Regions from separate parts of the Cypionkella sinensis genome, predicted to be linked through region 1. Evidence: riboswitches for the same ligand, from Rfam matches in the RefSeq annotation. Region 1 holds a riboswitch; the other holds the start of a gene.
The links. Region 1 has a riboswitch for cobalamin ahead of ACFOGH_RS15095 (DUF1636 family protein). Riboswitches for the same ligand answer to the same signal wherever they lie in the genome.
Positions count from the first base shown of each region.

Region 2: it holds a riboswitch for cobalamin, as region 1 does, so the genes downstream of both, ACFOGH_RS09280 (DUF1636 family protein) here and ACFOGH_RS15095 (DUF1636 family protein) in region 1, are expected to answer to the same signal.

Region 1 covers NZ_JBHRTO010000001.1:3,047,580-3,052,319, reverse strand. The annotation lists gene ACFOGH_RS15105 (LysR family transcriptional regulator) at 1-451, shown strand, start outside; gene ACFOGH_RS15100 (Gfo/Idh/MocA family protein) at 548-1,666, shown strand; cobalamin riboswitch at 1,721-1,935, shown strand; gene ACFOGH_RS15095 (DUF1636 family protein) at 1,967-2,410, shown strand; gene ACFOGH_RS15090 (ABC transporter ATP-binding protein) at 2,407-3,174, shown strand; gene ACFOGH_RS15085 (ABC transporter substrate-binding protein) at 3,183-4,112, shown strand; gene ACFOGH_RS15080 (FecCD family ABC transporter permease) at 4,167-4,740, shown strand, end outside.
Region 2 covers NZ_JBHRTO010000001.1:1,864,093-1,868,832, forward strand. The annotation lists gene cobN (cobaltochelatase subunit CobN) at 1-99, opposite strand, end outside; gene cobW (cobalamin biosynthesis protein CobW) at 103-1,137, opposite strand; gene ACFOGH_RS09280 (DUF1636 family protein) at 1,138-1,521, opposite strand; cobalamin riboswitch at 1,605-1,805, opposite strand; gene cobO (cob(I)yrinic acid a,c-diamide adenosyltransferase) at 1,844-2,494, shown strand; gene ACFOGH_RS09290 (cobyric acid synthase) at 2,705-4,150, shown strand; gene bluB (5,6-dimethylbenzimidazole synthase) at 4,245-4,740, opposite strand, start outside.

The DNA of each region.
Region 1 (4,740 bases):
GATCGCCGTACCGATTGGGCCACGGCTGCAACACGCGGCCTTGGTCGCAGCACCATCCTATCTAGCGCGTCGCGGCACGCCGCTGCACCCAAATGACCTTGTTGCCCATAATTGCATCCGCATGCGCTTTGCCAGCGGCGCGCTGACTGACTGGACGTTTCAACGCGGCGCTGAGGTGATTGCGCTAGATCCAGCGGCGCGGCTAACCCTTGGCACTGTGGCGGCGGCTGCAGCGATTGATCTGGCCATCGCCGGGCACGGCCTGATTTTCACCTTTCAGAACTGGTTGCAGCCACATCTGGACAGCGGCGCGCTGGTGCCCGTGCTGCAAGACTGGTGGCCACAGTTTGACGGGCCGCAGTTGTATTTCTCCAGCCGGTTCATGCCGACACCTTTACGGGCCTTTGTGGATCTGGTCCGCGCGCAGCGCGCCCAGCCTGATGACTTTTGACGAGGTTCCGCCCCACCAAAATATGCGGCGCTTGACCGGCGCAGGGCGCGATTCTAAGGCCAAATTCACCCAGTTTCGCAGCGAAGGACCCCCGATATGAGCAAACCAAAACTTCGCATTGGTCTGATTGGCACCGGCTTTATGGGCAAGGCGCATGTGTTTGGTTTCACCTCTGCCCCGCGGGTGTTTGAACTGCCGTTCGATCTGGAGCTGCACACTATCGCCGACATCACCCCGGATGCCGCTGAGCGCGCGCGTGTGACGCTTGGCTTTGCCCATGCTACCGCCGACTGGCGCACGATCATGGCGGACCCTGCGGTTGATCTCGTGTCGATCACCGCGCCCAACGCCTTGCACAAGGAAATGTCGCTGGCAGCCATCGCAGCCGGAAAGCATGTGTATTGCGAAAAGCCGCTTGCGCCGATGGCGGCGGATGCGCTGGAGATGACGCTGGCCGCCGAAGCAGCGGGGGTGAAAACCCAAGTCGGCTTCAACTATCTGTGCAACCCGATGCTGGCACTGGCGCGGGAAATGATTGCGGCGGGCGAATTGGGTGAGATTCGCGGCTATCGAGGCCTGCATGCCGAAGATTACATGGCCGACGCCAACGGTCCCTACACCTTCCGCCACGACCCCGCAGGCGGCGGCGCTTTGGCCGATATCGGCAGCCACGCGCTTGCCACCGCCGAGTTTCTCTGCGGCCCGATCAGCCGCGTGATGGGCGATGTTGTGACCATGATCGCCGAGCGCCCGGATGGCCGCGGCGGTCGCAAGGCGGTGATGGTGGATGACGTGGGCCGCGCCTTTCTGCGCTTTGAAAACGGCGCCACGGGCAGCATCGAGGGCAACTGGATCGCCACAGGCCGCAAGATGCAGCACGATTTTGAGGTCTATGGCACCAAGGGTGCACTGGCCTTCAGCCAGGAACATTTCAACGTCCTTAATTACTTCAGCACTACTGACGCCAAAGGCCGCCAAGGCTTTCGCCGCATCGAGGCCGGGCCAGATCATGCACCCTATGGTCTGTTCTGCGTCGCCGCAGGCCATCAGATTGGCTTCAACGACCTGAAGGCAATCGAGGTCGCAGGCTACATCAATGCCATCGCAGGCAAAGCGCCCGAGCCGTTCAACTTTCGCAAGGGTCTGCGGATTCAAAAATTGGTCGAAACCATTCACGCCTCATCCAAGGCTGGGGCATGGATGGATATCGCCTAAGGCGCAAAAGCGCCGCCGCCTGTCGCTGTTCGCATTGACAGCGGCGGGCAAATCCCGCTTCATGCCCGCGATGGTTTCGGCAGACGCAAAGTCGCGCCGGATGAAAAGGGAATACGGTGTGGTGTAGGCAAAAGCCGCCAAATCCGTGACTGCCCCCGCAACTGTAAGCGGTGAGCGAACCTGCAAAGTCCACTGCCCCAAAGGGGTGGGAAGGCGCAGGCCAGCCACGACCCGCGAGTCAGGAGACCTGCCATCATAGCCGAAACAATCATCCGGGCGGGGTGCCTGGGGAAGGATGCTATGATTGAACTGCAAGGGCCTGCGCAGGCCCAAGACCCTGCCATGCGGCAGAGCGCAAAACGCCATCAAATTCTGGTCTGCCAAACCTGTCGGCACAAGGACAGCCCGTGTTTCCCCGGCCTTGCGCTGTTGGAAAAGCTGCGTCTGGCGGTCAGCGAGGCCAAAGGGCTGGGGGAGGATTTCGAGATTTCCGGCACCGCCTGCATGGCGGGCTGTGATCGGCCCTGCACCGTGGCTTGGCGCGCGACGGGCAAGGCCACCTGGCTGTTCGGCGATATCGACCCGGACGCCGATATTGACGCGCTGGTCGATTTTGCCACGCTTTATCAACGGCTTGACGATGGCTGGTGCCGCGCCGCTGATCGTCCCGGCAAACTCGCGACATCGACGCTCGCCCGTATTCCCGCCGCGCTGATCGTTACCGCCGAGGGTCAGTTGCAATGACCGGACCTATTCTGGAAGCGCGCAATCTGTGTTGGGGGCCGCCGCGCCGCCCCGATATCTTGACCGACATCAGCTTTGCCATGGCCGAGGGCGAGGTGATGGCGATCTGCGGTGCAAACGGGGCGGGGAAATCCTCGCTTCTGCGTCTGCTTTATCGCTATGTGCCCCCCCGCAGTGGCACGGTCAGCCTGATGGGTCGCGATCTTTGGCTGCATACGGCGCGCGAAACTGCCCGCACCGTGGCAGCGGTGCTGCAAGAACAGCCGACCGACTTTGCCCTGACCGCACGGCAGATCGTGGCGCTGGGCCGTCTGCCGCATCGGGCAGGCTTTGCCAGTGCGGCGCTGCGCGACACCGAGGTCGTCAGCGCGGCCTTGGAGCGGCTGGATCTGGCGCGCTTTGCCGATATGCCGTTTGGCACGCTGTCGGGCGGCGAGAAGCAACGTGTCATGGTCGCCCGTGCGCTGGCGCAGGAACCGCGCGTGCTGATTCTGGATGAGCCGACCAACCATCTGGATATCCGCCACCAGCTTGAACTGCTGGCGCTGCTGCGCGGCCTTGGCCTGACGGTGATCTGCACCCTGCACGACCTGACCCTGGCCGCGCAGTTTGCCGACCGCGTGCTGGTTCTGGCCGATGGCCGGGTGCTGTCGGATGGCCCCCCTGATCTGGCGCTGTCCGAGCATCACATCGCCACCGCCTTCAATGTCACCGCCCGCGTGGACCGCTCTGGCCCCGCGCCGCGCTTCTCTTTTCATCTGTAGGAAAAACCATGAAATACGCTCTGATCGCCCTGTTGCTCTCTGCAACCTCGGCTGCCGCCTTTCCCGTCACGGTGAAAAGCTGCAACCGCGATGTCACCTTTGACGCCGCCCCGAAGGCTGCGATTTCCAACGATGTGAACCTGACCGAGATGATGCTGGTGCTGGGCCTGCGTGATCACATGGTCGGCTACACTGGCATTTCCGGCTGGAAAACGCTTGATCCCGAAATGCGCGAAGGCGTGGCCGAACTGCCCGAGCTTTCCGCGAAATATCCCAGCAAGGAAGTTCTTGCCGGGGCGGATGCCGATTTCTTCTTTGGCGGGTGGAACTATGGCATGAAGGTTGGCGGCGAAGTCACCCCTGAGACGCTGGAGCCTTTGGGCATCAAGACCTACGAGCTGACCGAAAGCTGCATCTTCGTCGGCCCCAAGGCGAAAAGCAGCATGGATGACATGTATAACGACCTGCTGAACCTTGGCCTGATCTTTGGCGTCGAAGACAAGGCAAAGGCGCTGGTCGAAGGTTACAAGGCGCAACTGGCCGAGGCTACCAAGGGCGTTGATCACAGCAACCCCCTGCGCGTGTTCGTCTATGACAGCGGCGAAGACACGCCGTTTACCGCCGGCAAATACGCCATGCCCACCGCCCTGATTGAGGCCGCAGGTGGCGTCAACATCATGGATGATCTGGACAAAAGCTGGGCCACCGTCGCGTGGGAGCCTGTGGTCGAGCGTAACCCGCAAGTGATCGTCATCGTCAACTATGGCGATGTCACGGCCGAGCAGAAAATCGCCTTCATGAAGGGCAACCCGGCTTTTGCCAACATCGACGCGGTGAAGAACAACCGCTTCGTGGTGCTGGAATATGTCGAGGCTACGCCCGGCCCGCGCAATATCAAAGCGGTGGAAAAGCTGGTCGCGGGCTTTGCGGCGCAGTAAGAACAATCTGCGCCGGGGCAAACGCCTCGGCGCAATGCTTTGAAAGGCAAGCCGATGGCCGACCTCACCCAACCCACCGTCGCCAGCGCTGCATGGCACCTGTCGCGCCGCGCGGGTCTGGTGCTGGCGGGCTGTGGTGTGCTGGTTTTGTCGATCATTCTTGCGGTATCTATCGGCGCGATTGCGATTCCGCTTTCCACCGTCTGGGGCATCGCGTTGAACCATGTGATCCCCGATGCCGTGCCCGTCACTTGGTCGCCGGGCCGTGCCGCGATTGTCTGGGACATCCGCTTTCCCCGCGCGATCCTCGCCGCATTGGTCGGCGCGGGGCTGGGGCTGACCGGGGCGGCGCTGCAATCTGTTACGCGCAACCCGCTTGCTGATCCGCATCTGTTGGGCATCTCATCGGGTGGGGCCTTCGGGGCGATTTTGGCGTTGATGCACACGGGCATGTTTCTGGGCCTGCTGACCGTGCCACTGCTGGCCTTTGCCGGGGCTTTGGCCGCCACCGCGCTGGTGCTGGGCATCGCACAATTCGCCCGCGCCACCTCGGCAGATCGGCTGGTGCTGGCAGGCGTTGCCGTCAGCTTTATCATCATGGCGGGCGCGAATATCCTGATCTTCCTCG
Region 2 (4,740 bases), 1.2 Mb from region 1:
GGAAAACGACAACACCACCAGTTCGGCCGGGGTCTGACCCAGATCGAACGGGGTTTGCGTATCCTCCAGCCCATGGCTTTCGCGGAAGACGACATGCATGGCTCAGGCCCCCAGCACCGCGCGGATCGCTGCCAGATCGACATGGTGATGCTCGGCAATCACCACAAGCTGCCCCTTGCGCGGGGACGCCCCCCAAGGCCGGTCAAACTGATGCCGCACCCGCGCGCCCACTGCCTGCACCAGCAGCCGCATCGGCTTGCCTGCGACCGCCACATAGCCCTTCACCCGCAGGATATGCTGTTCATCGGCGAGGCGCTGGATGGCCGCCACCAAAGCATCGACATCGCTGATTTCCGGCAGATCAATCACCACGGTGTCGAAATCATCATGCTCGTGGTCATCATGACCATCGTGATGCGAGGGGCGTGCCGCCAGATCATCCTCTGCCTTCGCGTTCAGGCCAAGGATCAACGCCGGATCAATGATGCCTTCGGACATCGCCAGAATCGGGATAGGACGCGGGCTTTCCGCCACGATCACGGCGCGCGCGGCGGCCAAGCCAGCCTCACCCGCCAGATCGGCCTTGCTCATCAACACGATGTCGGCGCAGGCGAGTTGATCCTCGAACACCTCGGACAAAGGCGTTTCATGGTCGATGGACTCATCGGCTGCGCGCTGCGCATCCACCGCCGCCACATCCGGCGCGAAGCGACCCGCCGCAACTGCTTCGGCATCGGCCAAGGCGATCACGCCATCGACGGTGATTTTCGAGCGGATAGCGGGCCAGTCGAAGGCCTTCAACAGCGGCTTCGGCAAGGCCAGACCCGAGGTTTCGATGATGATGTGATCTGGCCGCTGCGGCAGCGCCATCAAAGCCTCGATCGTCGGGATGAAATCATCGGCCACGGTGCAGCAGATGCAGCCATTGGCAAGCTCGACGATGTTTTCCACCGGGCAATTGTCGTCGGCGCAGGATTTCAGAATGTCACCATCCACGCCGACGGTGCCAAATTCATTGACGAGGATTGCCAGCCGCTTGCCCTGCGGATTCTGCATCAGATGCCGGATCAGCGTGGTCTTGCCCGCGCCCAGAAAGCCGGTGATCACAGTGACGGGGATTTTCGACAGATCAGACATTCAGGCCTCCAAAGCCGTAAGAATAGGGGGAATGATAATCGGTGGGATTCGGGCAAGGCTCTGCTTGCGGAAGATCACCGGGCGCGCACGCCACGGCACGATGCCATCAGGGGCATCCAGATAAGCGGCGGCACCCAGCAGAATATCGGGCGCATCGGCAGGGGTCAGGCGACCGTAAACATAAGACCAACGCCCCGGTGCCGACAACGCCACCGCAGCGCCGGAATTGCAGGCCGACAGACATTCCACGCCGACAATGCGCAAGCCTGCCGGAACCGCGCCCGCCTGCAACGCCGCCAGCAGCTTCGCACCGGCAACGGGCTGTCCGTCTTCCACGACTTCACCCGCCTTACAGGTGGTGCAGACATGCAACGTTACACTCATCGGCCTACCCTATAGCGGCGATGGGGATGGCCAGAAGGGCGGCCATGCGGCCACCTGCTGGTTGCGAAACACCCCGTTCGCCCGTTCAGTCACATGCGCTGGCAGGTCTCCCGGCTTGCGGATCCGGGGGCTGGCCCCCACGGCTGCCCGCCTTCCCGGATTGCTCCAGTGGCCTCAGGCAACCTCTCCGGTCACGGTCGCGGGGGCGGCAGCTTTTGGGGTCGCCCCCTTTCGCATTCCCTCTTGGCCTGTCATAGACAGGAACCAGCGCTGGGTTCACCTGTGGCAGAACCACGCGCCATGTCAAGCAACGGATGGCCCCATGTCTGACCCTATCCTGATCGCAGAATCTGATACCGACGCTTCGGGCGACGAAAACGCCCGCCATGCGCGGAAGATGGCAAAGAAGAAGGCCGCACGCGATAAGATCATGGCGGGCAAGGCGGGCGATAAAGGGCTGCTGATCGTCCACACCGGGGCGGGCAAGGGCAAATCCTCCAGCGGGTTCGGGATGATTCTGCGCTGTATCGCACATGAAATGCCTTGTGCAGTGGTGCAGTTCATCAAAGGCGCATGGGATACCGGCGAGCGGCGGATCATCGAGACGCATTTCCCCGACCTGTGCGAATTTCACGCCATGGGCGAAGGCTTTACCTGGGAAACCCAGGATCGCGCCCGCGATATTGCCATGGCGGAAAAGGGCTGGGAAAAGGCCAAGGAGTTGATCCGCGACCCCGGCAACCGGCTTGTGCTGCTGGATGAAATCAACATCGCTTTGCGCTACGATTACCTCGACATCGCCGAGGTGCTGGCCTTCCTTGCCGCTGAGAAACCGCCGCTGACGCATGTGGTGATGACCGGGCGCAACGCGAAGCCAGAACTGATCGAGGCCGCTGATCTTGTGACCGAGATGACACTGATCAAGCATCCGTTCCGCTCTGGCATCAAGGCGCAGCCGGGGGTGGAGTTCTAAGGCTGTGGCGCAGTTTGACAGATCAGACTGGGGGCCAGCCCCCAAACCCCCGGAGTATTTTCGCCAAGATGAAGTTGGCAGAACGACAATGCCCAACTCTGTCAGCGACCAGACGCATCGCAAAAAATTCCAAGCCGGTGGCTTCATCTTGGCGGAAAATACTCCCGCCGGAGGCTTCCGCATGATCCGCGTGCAGCGTCGGTGGCAGGCATGAAGGCCCTGATGATACAGGGCGCGGGGTCGAATGTCGGCAAATCGCTGCTGGTGGCGGGGCTATGCCGCGCGGCAAAGTTGCGCGGGTTGTCGGTGGCGCCGTTCAAGCCGCAGAACATGTCCAACAATGCCGCCGTGACGGCCAACGGTGGCGAGATTGGCCGCGCGCAGGCGTTGCAGGCGCTGGCCTGCGGGCTTGATCCGCACACCGATATGAACCCGGTGCTGCTGAAGCCGGAATCCGAGACGGGTAGCCAAGTGGTGGTGCAGGGCAAGCGCATCGCGACGGTGAAGGCGCGGGAGTATGCGGCGTTGAAGCCAAAGCTGATGGCCCCGGTGCTGGACAGTTTTAACCGTTTGAAATCGCGGCACGATCTGGTGATCGTCGAAGGCGCGGGCAGTCCGGCTGAGGTTAACTTGCGGTCGGGTGACATTGCCAATATGGGCTTTGCCCGAGCCGCCGATTGCCCGGTTATCCTGACCGGCGACATTGATCGCGGCGGGGTGATCGCGCAGATCGTCGGCTCGCAGGCGGTGCTGGACCCAGCCGACAATGCGATGATTGCGGGGTTCCTGATCAACAAGTTCCGCGGCGATCCGCGGCTGTTTGACGATGGCTATCGGCTGATCGAAACCCGCACCGGATGGCGCGGCTTTGGCGTGGTGCCGTTCTTTGCGGGTGCCCATAAACTGCCCGCCGAGGATGCGTTGGACCTGCCGAAAGGCGGCGGCGCGGGGGCCTACAAGATCGCGGCGCTGACCCTGTCGCGGATTGCCAATTTCGATGACCTTGATCCTTTGGCGCAGGAACCCGGCGTCAGCCTGTCGATGATCCGCGCCGGCGAGGCGCTGCCCGGTGACACCGATCTGGTGATCATCCCCGGCAGCAAATCCACCCGTGGTGATCTGGCCTTTCTGCGCGCGCAGGGCTGGCACATTGACCTGGCCGCGCATCTGCGGCGGGGCGGGCGCGTGCTGGGCATTTGCGGAGGCTATCAGATGCTGGGCCAGATCGTGCGCGACGCGGGCGGCATCGAAGGCCCGGCGGGTGAAACGGCTGGTCTTGGCGCGCTGCAGGTTGACACCGAGATGACCCCAGACAAGCGCTTGACCCGCACCGAGGCCATTCACGCCGCGACCGGCCTTGCGATGCAGGGCTATGAGATTCACATCGGCCGCACCGAAGGGCCTGACCGCGCACGGCCTTTTGCCTTTGTGAACGGTCAGCCAGAGGGGGCGGTTTCCACAGATGGCCGGGTGATGGGCAGCTATCTGCACGGCATGTTCGCCAATGATGCCTTCCGTGCGGGCTTTCTGCGCCAGATTGGCGCGCAAGCCTCAAACCTGTCTTATGGCGCGGGGGTTGAGGCGGCGCTGGACGCCCTCGCCGCGCATCTGGAAGCGCATGTTGATGTGGCAGGCCTGCTCGGCTTGGCGCGGTAATCGCCCCATTCCCACGCCGCCCCGGACTTGATCCGGGGCCTCTTGGGCTGAGGTGAGGCCCCGGATCAAGTCCGGGGCGGCGTCGCACCTGCGATCAGCGCCGCAGCCATTCGGTCTGGGCGTTTTCCTGCCAGCCGGTGCGGTGCAAAAGCGGGGTGTCGTCCATGAACTCAGGATGGCCGATGCAGAGATAGGCGGCAAACTCCCAGCCCGCAGGCACGCCCAACAGCGCCTCGATATCATGCGGATCAAGGATCGAGACCATGCCCAGCCCCAGATTTTCCGCCCTTGCCGCCAGCCACAGCGTATAGATCGCCATCGCGGTGGATTGCCGCAACGTCTCGGGCAGGGTCTGGCGACCAAGGCCATGCCCGGCCTCGGGGTCGATCTCGTTGAACACCGCGAGTTGCACCGGGGCCATATCCAGCCCCGCCAGCTTGAGCGCCAGATATTCCGCATGTTTATCGCCGGTATAAAGCTTGGCGGCCTCGGCATTGCAGCGGTTGAAGTTGGCACGAACCCCGGCGCGTATGGCCGGGTCATCCACCCGGATCACCCGCCAAGGCCGCGCATTGCCGACCGAGGGCGCA